DNA from 3 places in the Pseudidiomarina tainanensis genome. Region 1 is predicted to be linked to each of the others. Evidence: predicted binding sites of a transcription regulator. Region 1 holds the regulator's gene; each other region holds the start of a gene.

Region 1 (4,284 bases):
TCAACGGCTTGGCTTGCTTCGTTACCTTCAGCAACGATATCAATCTCACGACCTTGACCACTCGCCAATAGCAGTAAACACATGACGCTCGAGGCATCCACATGCTGTTCGCCTTGTACAATAGATACTTGGGCATCAAATTGATGAGCGAGCTTAGCAAGCTTGGTTGCGGCGCGTGCGTGCAGGCCGAGTTTATTGCGGATGGTAACGGTGCGACGGATGACATCGGTCATAAGAAAACCTTTAAGGAGCTTTAGGCGTTATGATTTTGCGTGGCGACTTGCTTCACGATGTCGCACTTGCACCTTGAATGGTTGTTCAGCGAAACGCTTGGCAAGTTGTTCGGCAATATAAACCGAGCGATGCTGGCCACCCGTACAGCCGATGCCTATGGTTAAGTAACTTCGGTTGCTCCGCTGAAAATGTGGTAACCAGGTTTCAAAAAACACTTCAAGCTGATGAATAAACTTAGTTACTAGCGGCTGCTGCTCAAAAAAATGTTGTACTGCCGGGTCATTGCCAGTTAATGGCTTGAGCTCTGGCACCCAGTGTGGGTTGGGTAAAATACGCGCATCAAATGCATAGTCTAAATCAGGCGGTAGCCCATATTTGTAGCCAAAGGACTGAAACACCACAATTAATCGTGAAGCGGCTTTACCAAGCACGCGCTCGGACACTTGTTCGCTGAGCTGATGAACACTCAAATCACTACTATCGATACGCCAAGTTGCGCGTTCCGCCAATGGCTCAAGCATCGCTGCTTCAGCGGCTAAGGCATCCGCCAATGGCATTTCTTTTTGTGAGAGCGGGTGCAGGCGACGGGTTTCGCCAAAGCGTCTTAGCAAAATTGCTTCCGATGAGTCGATGTAGAGGATTTCTGGTTTAACTTTGCTGGGCAGAAAATCGAGCGCTTCGGTAAGCTCATTTTGATCGGCAGGTAAATTGCGCACATCAACACTGACCGCAACTTTGTCATATTGATCAATGACTGCATGCACAAGTGTAGGCATCAGAGTAATCGGTAAATTATCGACACAGTAATAGCCGAGATCTTCAAGAACTCTCAGCGCAATAGTTTTCCCGGAGCCGGATCGGCCTGTGACAATAATTAATTGCATGATGCTTCTACTTAACCCGTGAACAGGTCATATAATTCTTGATCGCTCTGGGCATCACGTAAAGCCCGCGTACAATTCTTATCATTTAATCGTTGTGCCACCGACGCCAGCGTTTGCAAATGTTGCTCATGCTGGTCTTCAGGTACCAATAGCGCGAAAATAATGTCGACCGGCTGATTATCAATGGCATCGAAATCGATAGGTGCTGATAGCGTCATGAGTATTGCTACAGGTTTGTTAGCACTCGCTAACCGACCATGTGGAATTGCAACACCCATACCGATACCGGTGCTGCCCAATCGTTCGCGATTCAGCAGGCTTTCAAAGACATCGAAGCTGGTTGTGCCAGACAGGCGAGGCGCGGCCAGTTGGCCAATGAGCTCAAGTACTTTCTTTTTACTTGAGCCGTCGACTGCACAGCGCGTGCAGTCGGGGCTTAACAAGGTGGATAAATCCATGATTTAGTGACGTTTCATCTTTTCTTTATGTTTAATAACCTGCCGATCGAGTTTGTCGATCAACCCGTCGATGGCGGCATACATATCTTGATGCTCTGAATCTGCGAAAATTTCGCCGCCATTCAAATGCAGCGTAGCTTCCGCTTTTTGCGTCAACTTTTCAACATTTAAAATGACATGGACGTTATTTATGTGGTCAAAATGACGTTCGAGCTTGCTAAATTTGCTATCAACATACTCGCGCAAGGCGTCAGTGATTTCTACGTGATGACCAGTCAGATTAATTTGCATAACATCTTCCTTCTGTTGTCCAAGATTCAGATAAGACGTTTGCGTTGACTCGAGGGCGGAATATTGAGTGCCTCTCGATACTTCGCAATGGTCCGTCTAGCTACTTGGATACCCTGTTCCGCTAGGAGTTCAGTCAATTTACTGTCACTCAGCGGCTTTTTCGGGTTTTCCGCAGCAACTAGCTTTTTCAACAACGCGCGTATCGCCGTTGATGAAGCTTCTCCACCCGTATCAGTGCCAAGCTGACTAGAGAAGAAGTACTTCAATTCAAACACACCACGCGGCGAATGCATATACTTTTGCGTGGTTACTCGTGAAATAGTTGATTCGTGCATATCAACCGCACTGGCAATGTCGGCTAAAACCATCGGTTTCATGGCTTCTTCACCGTATTCAAAGAAGCCTTGTTGGCGCAAAACAATAGCGTTGGCTACCTTGAGCAACGTTTCGTTGCGGCTATCAAGGCTACGAATAAACCATTTGGCTTCTTGTGTTTGCTGGCGTATGTATTGCATGTCATCAGTTTGGCGCGATCCTTGGCATAACTTCGCGTAACTTTCATTTACCTTAAGTTTAGGCACACTTTCTGGATTTAGCTCAACCATCCAGCGATTATTTTTTTTGCGCACTAAAATATCCGGAATCACATAGTCGTCATCACTTTGATTGAACGCCTCGCCCGGTCGCGGTTGTAGTTGTTGAATGAGCTCAATGACTGCGGCTAAGTCGTCTTCATTCAAGCGTAATCGCCGCGCCAACGTTCGGTAATCACGACTGCCCAAAAGAGCTAAATGCTCACGAACTGCCGTAAACGCTTCATTGCGCCACGGTGTATCGGTGGGTAAGTGTAGAAGTTGCAAGGCGAGGCATTCACCGACATCGCGAGCGCCGACGCCGATAGGGTCAAAATGTTGAATACGCTTAAGTACAACAGCCACTTCATCGAGCTCAACTGGCTCGTCTAACTGCTGATTGACGGCGCTAATGATGTCGTCAAGCGAGGCGGTTAAGTAACCACTATCATCAATGGCGTCAATGATGGCGAGGGCAATGACTTCATCAACAGTAGAAAAATGCGAGAGCTGCATTTGCCAGATTAGATGGTCGTGCAAACTTGTGCTTGAGGCGCCTTCAAATACTGAATCCTCGCCATCGAAACTCGATGCTGACTGACCTAAAGAAGCAGAACAAGGACTATCCCATAATTCATCGTCGTCGCTGATTGCGGTTTCGCCCTCCGCTTCGGCTTGCTCAAGTTCAAGTAGGGGATTTTCTTCAAGCGCTTGTTGAACTTCTTGCTGTAGTTCCAGCGTTGAAAGCTGCAACAGTTTAATCGCCTGCTGCAGCTGTGGTGTCATTGACAGCTGCTGAGAGAACTTAAACTGCAGACCTTGTTTCATTAAACCACCTAGAGGGTGAATTGTTCGCCCAAATACACGTCTTTAACCTGTTGGTTATTTAAGATGGTATGGGCGTCACCGGTCGCTATCAACTCACCGTGGCTAACAATATAAGCATTTTCACAAACCGAGAGGGTTTCGCGTACGTTGTGATCAGTAATTAGCACACCAATGCCGCGATTTTTCAGATGCTCAATAATTTTTTTAATATCGAGAACTGAAATGGGGTCGACGCCTGCAAACGGTTCATCGAGCAAAATAAACGCTGGGTCAGCGGCAAGAGCACGAGCAATCTCGACGCGACGACGTTCACCGCCGGACAAGCTCATCCCGAGGCTATTCGCAATGTGGCCAATATGAAACTCTTCGAGCAGACCATCTAAACGTTCTTCACGGCCATTGGCATCGAGGTCTTTGCGCGTCTCTAAGATCGCCATGATATTGTCACGTACGGTCAATTTTCGAAATATTGAGGACTCTTGCGGCAGATACCCAATACCGCGGCGCGCACGCTCATGCATTGGAAGCAACGAAATATCTTCGTCATCAATCATGATGCGCCCTTTATCGTTGTTGACCAAGCCAACAATCATATAGAAAGTAGTCGTTTTACCAGCCCCATTCGGGCCCAGCAAGCCGATAATTTGACCGGATTCTACGGTTAGACTGACGTCTTTTACTACTTGCCGCTTGTTGTACGATTTCGCGAGATGCTCAGCGATTAGTCGGCTCATTCTGGTTGTCGCTCTTTTTCTTTGGCATAAAAATGGTGGTCACACGATCCGCATCATCTTCGCTACGGTTAGCTGAAAGCTGTTGCGTCGCAAAGTTATAGATAATCTCGCTACCTTGTATCACGCTATTTTCTTGCGAGACCTTCACATTGCCAGAGAGTGTCAATAATTGCTGGCTTTGATCGTAACTAATTATTTCCGCTTCAGCCGTGATGGGCGAGCCATCGTCCAACTGCTGCTCATAAACAGCGGGGCTACCTGTGGCGGTGAATACATCCGTTTG
Region 2 (4,284 bases), on a different contig from region 1:
TGACCCGTTAAGGTGGTTCATAACGCTATTGGAAGTGCTGCCGCACCCCAATGTGAGCCTGTTCAGCCTGTCTCATAGCGGCGGTGCTTCCACCTCTCAATACATTCCGATTTAAATTGATCTTGGGCTTTACATCAGGATCTGAACTCGCTACAATTCAGCACCAAATTTAATCGTGGTGGTTATTTATTAACCAGTTTTACAAATCCACAGTTGATTCAACCAATTCAACAACAGAATTTTCATTGAGGTGAGATTTTAATGCCAGTTGTTAAAGTAAAAGAAAACGAGCCGTTTGACGTAGCTTTGCGTCGCTTTAAGCGCTCTTGCGAGAAAGCAGGTGTATTATCAGAAGTTCGTCGTCGTGAATTCTACGAGAAGCCAACTTCTGAGCGTAAGCGCAAAAAAGCAGCTGCGGTTAAGCGTCACGCGAAAAAATTGTCGCGTGAAAATGCACGTCGCACTCGTCTGTACTAAGTAACTGGTGTGTCACTGGTAACGTAGCGATAACGCCACTTGCGTTTCACTACAGCACAGACCTCGAAGAGCCGGAATGAGTTTGACTCAGTCCGGCTTTTTCATATCTGGGTTGCACCAATTCCAACAGCGAGTACAATTCTAGCTTCGCAATTTCACCATCACGCAACACAGGCAGACCATGGCAGGTTTAATTCCAAAGAGCTTTATTCACGATCTCATTGAACGTGCTGATGTTGTAGAGATTGTCGATAGCCGAGTTCCGCTGAAAAAGGCTGGTCGTAACTACCAAGCCTGCTGCCCATTTCATAATGAAAAGTCACCAAGTTTTACGGTGGCGCCTGACAAGCAGTTTTATCATTGCTTCGGTTGCGGTGAGCATGGCAATGCGCTTGATTTTTTAATGAAATTCGATGGGCTTGAGTTTCCTGAAGCCGTTGAAGAACTCGCGCATATGCTTGGGCTTGAAGTACCGAGAGAAACGTCAAGTAATCCTGTCGCTGATGCCCGTAAGCGGGCACAAGAATCAAGTGACTATGAACAAATGGAGCGGGCCTCGAAGTTTTTTGCTCATCAACTCCGCCACCATACTAACTCAAGCCGTGTCATCGAATACCTCAAAGGGCGCGGACTCAGCGGCGATATCGTCAAGCAATTTCAAATTGGCTATGCGCCAGATGGCTGGGATGGTTTACTCAGTGCGTTAGGATCAGATCAACGATCAAAACAGCAATTAGTTGATCTGAAGCTAGTTAATCAGAATGATCAGGGTCGCCTTTATGACTTCTTCCGCGACCGCGTGATGTTTCCGATTCGCGATAGACGTGGCCGTGTTGTCGGTTTTGGTGGACGTATACTCGAGGGCGATGGCCCGAAGTATTTAAACTCGCCGGAAACCAGAATTTTTCATAAAGGCCGTGAGCTTTATGGTTTCTATGAAGCTCGGCAGGCCAATCGCGAGCTGGAACAGGTCGTTATCGTTGAGGGCTACATGGACGTGGTCGCATTAGCACAAGCTGGCATCAGCTTTGCTGTCGCATCGCTTGGCACTGCAACCACGACCGAACAATTACAGATGCTGTTTCGCGCCACACGTAAAGTCGTGTGTTGTTACGATGGCGATCGCGCCGGCAGAGACGCCGCCTGGCGAGCCTTAGAAAATGCCTTGCCACTGCTTAATGACGGCATTGAGTTGAGCTTCTTGTTTCTTCCCGACGGCGAAGATCCAGATACCTTGGTACGCAAAGAGGGTGCTGACGAATTCGCCCGCCGTTTGCAGCAAGCGCAAAGTTTCACCGATTATTTTTTCGCACATTTAACCGAAACCATTGATGTTCAATCGGATGCTGGAAAGTCATTACTGCTGAAGCAAGCCAAACCGCTCATTGAACGGATTGCCAGTGACTTCTATCGTGAAACTTTGATGGAACGCTTAGCACGGTTGCTGCGCCGTGAAACCTCGCAACTCGAAGCACAAATTAAAGCCCCAGAACGCGCGAAGCCCGAGCGTTCGACGCTCAAAATGACACCGATGCGCCGAGCCATTGGGTTATTAGTTCAACATCCCGAAATTGGCCGCGAGATTCCGCTACATGCAGAGTTAAAAGCATTGAAGCAACCCGGTATCGATTTGTTGTTGAAGCTGCATGAGCAGACGCATGCACAATCGTTAACCTCAGCTCAAATATTAGAGTTATGGCGAGGAGAGCCGGAAGAGAAGGCTCTGCGTCAATTGGCGCTTTGGGAGCATCATCTTGATGCCGAAAAAGCAGTCCACGAATTCTTCGATATCTTCGCTTACTTCATTGATTTGTTTGTTGAACAACGAGCCAATGAACTGCTCGAAAAGGAACGTACTGCGCCATTGAGCAAATCGGAAAAGCAAGAATATCTCACCTTGTTGCAATATCTGAAAGATCGTGAAAAGCGCTAATAGCCGTTAGAAATTGCCACAAATTAGTAGTTTCCGCTATCGCGTAAACTCATCAAATCGTTAAAAACCCAATCAAAACAACGCAGTAGAATTATGGCATTAGTCTTGCATAACCTCTTGTGTACAAAACATAAATCAAATTCGAATAACAATTAGGAGTAAAACATGAAGTTCCCAAAATTAGCCATGATCGGTGCTGTTGTTATCTTGTCTGCTGGATTACAAGGTTGTGTGATTGCCGTCAACGGCGACGGCGAAAATTACAGCACGAGTGATAGCGTCAGCAAAAAAGAAGCCAGCAATCGCGCTGCAATCGCATCATTCACTGACGGCATGACCGTTGAAACCGTGCAAAATGAATTGGGCACGCCTGAATTTTCAGATTTGTGGACCGTCGATAACGTACGTTATCGCGTACTTTATTATCGCACTCAGCGCGTTCACGCCGATGGTAATACGACCCGTGATGAATGTACGCCGGTTGTCTTTGCAAATGGCAATTTAATTGGCACAGGCGAATTCGCGTTGTCACGGATTCCTCAGAATAACTGATTAAATTCTGGCTGAAAACGACAGTATCTGCTACAATTTCCGGTCTTGAATTTTATACCTCACGCACTCATCTAATTAGAGTACATATTCGTACCTATTTGAGTCGCCGTAAGTTTAAGACCGGTTACATTTCTCATTAATAACAGGTGGTAGATCTGTATGCAGCAGAGTCGTCAATCACAGCTCAGGCTTCTTATTGCCAAAGGTAAGGAGCAAGGTTATCTCACTTTTTCTGAAGTGAACGATCACCTACCTTCTGAGATCGTTGATTCGGATCAAATCGAAGACATCATCGGCATGATCAATGACATGGGTATTCAGGTGTTTGAAAACGCACCCGATGCCGATGAATTGATGATGAGCGAAGATACCGCTGATGAAGACGCAGCTGAAGCCGCCGCGCAAGCATTAGCAAGCGTAGATGGTGAGTTGGGTCGCACCACAGACCCTGTGCGCATGTACATGCGTGAAATGGGCACAGTTGAATTGTTAACTCGTGAAGGCGAGATCGACATCGCAAAACGCATTGAAGATGGTATTAACCAAGTTCAATGTTCGGTTGCGGAATATCCTGAAGCCATCAACTTCTTACTGGATCAGTGGGATTCATGTGAAGCCGAAGAAATGCGTTTAACCGACATCATTTCTGGTTTCATTGACCCGAATGAAGTTGATGAAGCGCCTGTTGTGGCAACTCACATTGGTTCTGAACTCAGCGACGATCAACTCGATGATGAAGATGACGACGCTGATGATGACGACGATGATAGTGATGATGACAGCTCAGATAGCGGCATCGATCCTGAATTTGCGCGTCAAAAGTTTGGAGAACTCCGTGACCAATACGAGAAAACGCGTGCTGCGATAAGCAAGCATGGTCGTGACAACGCCAAAGCGCGTAAAGAAATCGAAGCGTTGAGCGAACTCTTCAAGCAATTCCGTCTAGTACCGAAGCAGTTTGATCGCTTAGTGAAAGACATGCGCGACATGATGCATCGTGTACGTGTGCAAGAACGTCTGATCATGAAGATGTGTGTTGAGCAGGCTGGTATGCCGAAGCGCGCATTCATGAAAGCGTTCGCTGGTAACGAAAACAGCACCGCTTGGTTAGCGAAAGCCATTGACGATGGTGAAGCGTACTCTGAGTCATTATCAACGCTTCAGGTTGAGTTAGAGCGCTGTATCCACAAGCTCGCCGAAGTGGAAGTGGAAACTGGCCTAACCATCGCTAAAGTGAAAGATATCAACCGTCGTATGTCGATTGGTGAAGCGAAAGCTCGCCGTGCGAAAAAAGAGATGGTTGAAGCGAACTTGCGTTTGGT
Region 3 (4,284 bases), on a different contig from region 1:
GCGTTTCTAAACCTGCGGCAGTGAGCATCGTGTTGTAATCAATATCGCTCTCATTCCAACTATTTTCAGCGACCAACTGCACCAGTGGTAGCTGTGTCATGAATTCGCGCTTCAACCGGCGTAATACTTCGGGGTCAAAACTTTGCAAATAAATCGGCGCTGGCGGTACAACGTCGCTGAATCCATAGCGTGCTAAAACACCGAGTGTTGCTTGAACGACATCATAATTTTGAGTTTTATGCCAACGCGCCGCCTTGAATTCAATGTATAGGCCGGTATTCGTATTGCGCGTTTGATTTAAGCCAAGAATAAGCTCAATCTGCTGCGCCAGCGACATGATTTTAAAATCCCCGCTGGTCACGGAGAATCGCTGTGGGTAACGCTGCTCGCCATGTTTATTTTTACGTTCGGTGAGTGTTAACTTTTGGAGTTCCGCAAAGGTAAAGTCAACCACATAATAGTGGCCATTGGGACGGTGTTTGTCCGGATAAACCTCTTTGACGTTGGTCACAAAATCCAAAACAATATCGTGCAACACGACGGGAACATGGTCGCGAGTCAGTACTACATCTTGTTCGATGTAGTCGGCATTTTGGGCATGGGCCAAAGCGACCGCAACCGCAGAGTGTTCAGGCGCATAACCTGAAGCTCCGCGGTGAGCAATAATTAACGGTGACTTAGCCTCTTCGCTTGCTGACGGTTCAGTTAACTGCTGTGCCCAACTATTCGAGCATACCAGTCCGCTTACGACCAGAAGAGCGGCGAAGCTGAGTTTACCTTTCATGATTGACGATACCAAACTTTATCACCCTGATTCTGGTAACGACGAATTAACTCAGATATCTTCTCGGGCTCGGTACGAACGCCGCGTTGTTTTAAATAGTCTTCGTTGTAGAGTTTGCTCGCCGAGCGCTCGCCAAGATCACAAGCGAACGTCACGACCGTCTTTCCTGGGCCATGCAATACTGCGGCTTGCAACGCGCCAGCCACGTTTAAACACGAGCTACTGCCAAGCACTAAACCCTCGTGCTCCACAAGGTATCGCGACAACGTCACTAAATCGTCATCAGGAAGGTTTACTGCCGCATCAATACGCGCCTGTTTAAAGTTCTCAACCAAACGCATAATGCCGATGCCCTCGGTGAACGAGCTACCTTGACTGACATATTCTCCAGTTTTCAAATAACTGTAGATGCCAGAACCATCTGGATCAGCCAACCAAACTTGCATGTTCGGGTTGCGCTCTTTGAGATACATTGAGTTACCAGCAATCGTTCCTCCGGTGCCAGCGACAGACACCAAAATATCAATGTTGCCATTGGTTTGCTGCCAAATTTCAGGGCCAGTCGTCAGATAATGAGCTCGCGCATTACTGGTATTCTCAAATTGATTGGCCCACCAATAGTCATCATTTTGTTCAGCCAATCGGCGCGCCGTATGATAAAAATGATTTTCGTTTTTAAAAGGAACTGGGTCAACCGTTTTAAGTTGGGCGCCGTGCAACGTAATCATGCGCTCTTTTTCTTTGCTCTGATCATTGGGCATAACTGCCAGCATGTTCAAGCCAAACGAACGAGCAACCACCGCGAGACCTATTCCAGTGTTTCCGGCGGTGCCTTCAACAATCGTCATACCGGGCTTGAGTTCACCTTTGTCCATCGCATCTTTAATCATTTGCAATGCAGCACGATCTTTTATCGAACCACCAGGGTTTTGCGACTCCAACTTCACCCAAATATCACAACCGGTTAAATCCGAAAGTGAGTTCAATCGCAATAAATCTGTTTGACCGATTAGCTCTGCAGAACGCTTAGCAACTTGCATGACGACTCCTTCTACAATGATTCACTTACTGTAACGGTTGTGCCTGGTGCGCATCACCAGTGCAAATCCAGCGCGCTCGACAATCATCTGTTTGGTCTTGCTGACAACTGCGTAATATCAAACGATTTGCACCGAGTTTTGCCGCCGCAATTTTCATGCGCAGTAAAGCTTCTTGTTGGGTCGGTTTTTCGGAGAACACGTTTGCTTGGCAAGATTCACCTTGTACTTGCCCCAAACTGACAAAGCTCACATCGTTACGTGACAACTCATAAGGTCGCATAAAGTCTACCGACTCTGCCGCAGACATATCTACCTCACTCACTGATGAGTGATTCGATGAACAGCCTGCGAGCACAAATAAGACAGTCATTAAGGATAGATATTTCATGGCGATACCTTTGGTTTCTTTGCGTTAACATTACGGAGCTTACAGCACCTTGTAAAGATTCAATCATTATATGTTATCCCTCAGCAAACCGCATGTGTTCGACTTACCCGTTCGTTGTATGCCACCAATGTGCCCACTCATGTGCCCACCAATGGTGCAAGATCTCTGTAAAAATTAAACAATCGCACCAAATTAGTGCAAGTTTCGCGTATTTTCGGCGATTTTAATCCTTTTTTTGATGCTTTTTTTGGCATGGCAATTGCTTGGTTATTAAGCGGAGACGATGAATAACCCGACTAAATCTAGTTCGCTGAGAAAAAGGAGTCACCATGCAACTTGTTATCGCCATCATAAAACCCGCCAAACTCAACGACGTTCGAGAAGCCCTTGAACAGATTGGCTGTCAGGGTATGACCATTACAGAAGTTCGTGGTTTTGGTCGGCAAAAAGGCCACACCGAACTCTATCGAGGTGCCGAATATCGTATCGATTTTCTACCCAAAATACGCATCGATATTGCCGTCACCGATGAACAGCTCGAAGCTGCTATTGATGCTATTCGAGACGCCGCGCATACCGGCAATACCGGCGATGGTAAAATCTTCGTCACGCCGCTCTCAACCGTGATTCGGATTCGCACCGGCGAAACTGATCGCTTCGCGATATAAGGAGATTCCCATGACTATGACCGAATTAAGTTATGCATTAGATACCTTGTTTATTTTATTAAGTGCGGCATTAGTGATGTGGATGGCGGCAGGCTTTTCCATGCTTGAGGCTGGTTTGGTACGAACCAAGAATACCACCGAAATTCTGGTCAAGAATATCCTATTATACGCTCTCGCATGCCTCTGTTATTTTTTCATCGGCTATCGCCTGATGTATGGTGAAACAACAATTTCCGATTACTCCCCGAGCGCTTACCTGTTCTTCCAAATGGTCTTCGTCGCAACCGCGATGTCAATTGTATCCGGAGCCGTGGCAGAGCGCATGAAGCTCTCAATGTTTCTGGTATTTACCCTTATCATGACGAGTGTCATCTATCCGCTTGTTGGTAGCTGGACTTGGGGCGGTGGCTTTTTAAGTGAGATGGGATTTGTAGATTTTGCCGGTTCAGGCGTTGTACATATGACGGGAGCTGCTGCTGCTCTTGCTGGTGTGATGATTCTTGGTCCGCGTAAAGGTAAATATGGACATAGTGGTGCTATTTATCCAATCCCTGGCGCCAATATGCCGCTGGCAACTCTCGGTACACTTATCCTTTGGTTTGGCTGGCTAGGCTTTAATGGTGGTTCGCTCTTAAGCATTCACACTGTGGAAAACGCCAATGCGGTGGCCAATATCTTTCTCAATACGAATTTGTCAGCTGCTGCCGGTGCCGTTTCTGCTTTTGCTATTACTCGCCTCATTTGGCGCAAAGCTGATCTCACCATGATTTTGAACGGTGTACTTGCAGGCTTAGTCGCAATTACAGCTGAACCTGCGGCTGCAACAGCAACTAGCTCGGTACTAATCGGTACGGGTGCGGGTGCGCTTGTTGTGGCTTCCATAGTATTACTCGACCGCTTAAAAATTGACGACCCAGTTGGTGCTATTTCGGTGCACGGCGTGGCAGGCCTTTATGGGTTGATTTGTGCGGTGCTGACATCTGTATCGGCATCAATTTCGGTTCAATTACTCGGTGCTGCCATTATTTTTCTCTGGGTATTTTCAAGTAGTTTGCTGGTGTGGTGGTTTTTAGCCAGAGCATTTGGCATTCGCCTCTCTATGGAGCATGAATATATAGGTGCTGATATTTCGGAATGTGGCGTTGAAGCCTATCCCGAATTTGTGGCGTCTAAGTCACGCTAGAACTTATTTGGCAGCCGTGCAAATGCCGTTATCTTGACTACACTTGTGCGTAAATCGTGTCACTGGAGGTAGCATGGCGAACGCACAAGCATTTGTTAGTGAGTTATTAGCTCCGGCCGATATCCAACTCAATGGAAATCGGCCGTGGGATATGCAATTGCGCGATGCCTCATTTTTAGGTGACGTGATAGCTCGCGGTAATCTTGCACTCGGTGAGGCCT

Evidence for each region. The regulator sigma-54, encoded in region 1, starts transcription at its own class of promoters, with help from an activator protein. The targets are predictions, from matches to a motif close to GTTGGCACGNNNNTNGNNT.
Region 2: a site for sigma-54 is predicted at 2,503-2,521, ahead of BM292_RS10940 (DUF3192 domain-containing protein). Genes of this name have one in related genera too.
Region 3: a site for sigma-54 is predicted at 2,459-2,477, ahead of BM292_RS10855 (P-II family nitrogen regulator). Genes of this name have one in related genera too.

The regions. Positions count from the first base shown of each region.
Region 1 covers NZ_FOYU01000001.1:1,378,585-1,382,868, reverse strand. The annotation lists gene BM292_RS06700 (HPr family phosphocarrier protein) at 1-233, opposite strand, end outside; gene rapZ (RNase adapter RapZ) at 261-1,118, opposite strand; gene ptsN (PTS IIA-like nitrogen regulatory protein PtsN) at 1,130-1,576, opposite strand; gene hpf (ribosome hibernation promoting factor) at 1,580-1,867, opposite strand; gene BM292_RS06680 (RNA polymerase factor sigma-54) at 1,894-3,267, opposite strand; gene lptB (LPS export ABC transporter ATP-binding protein) at 3,276-4,001, opposite strand; gene lptA (lipopolysaccharide transport periplasmic protein LptA) at 3,982-4,284, opposite strand, start outside.
Region 2 covers NZ_FOYU01000004.1:155,088-159,371, reverse strand. The annotation lists gene rpsU (30S ribosomal protein S21) at 262-477, shown strand; gene dnaG (DNA primase) at 659-2,410, shown strand; gene BM292_RS10940 (DUF3192 domain-containing protein) at 2,576-2,962, shown strand; gene rpoD (RNA polymerase sigma factor RpoD) at 3,122-4,284, shown strand, end outside.
Region 3 covers NZ_FOYU01000004.1:136,814-141,097, forward strand. The annotation lists gene glpQ (glycerophosphodiester phosphodiesterase) at 1-784, opposite strand, end outside; gene BM292_RS10845 (cysteine synthase A) at 781-1,824, opposite strand; gene rcsF (Rcs stress response system protein RcsF) at 1,850-2,212, opposite strand; gene BM292_RS10855 (P-II family nitrogen regulator) at 2,542-2,880, shown strand; gene BM292_RS10860 (ammonium transporter family protein) at 2,891-4,063, shown strand; gene cfa (cyclopropane fatty acyl phospholipid synthase) at 4,137-4,284, shown strand, end outside.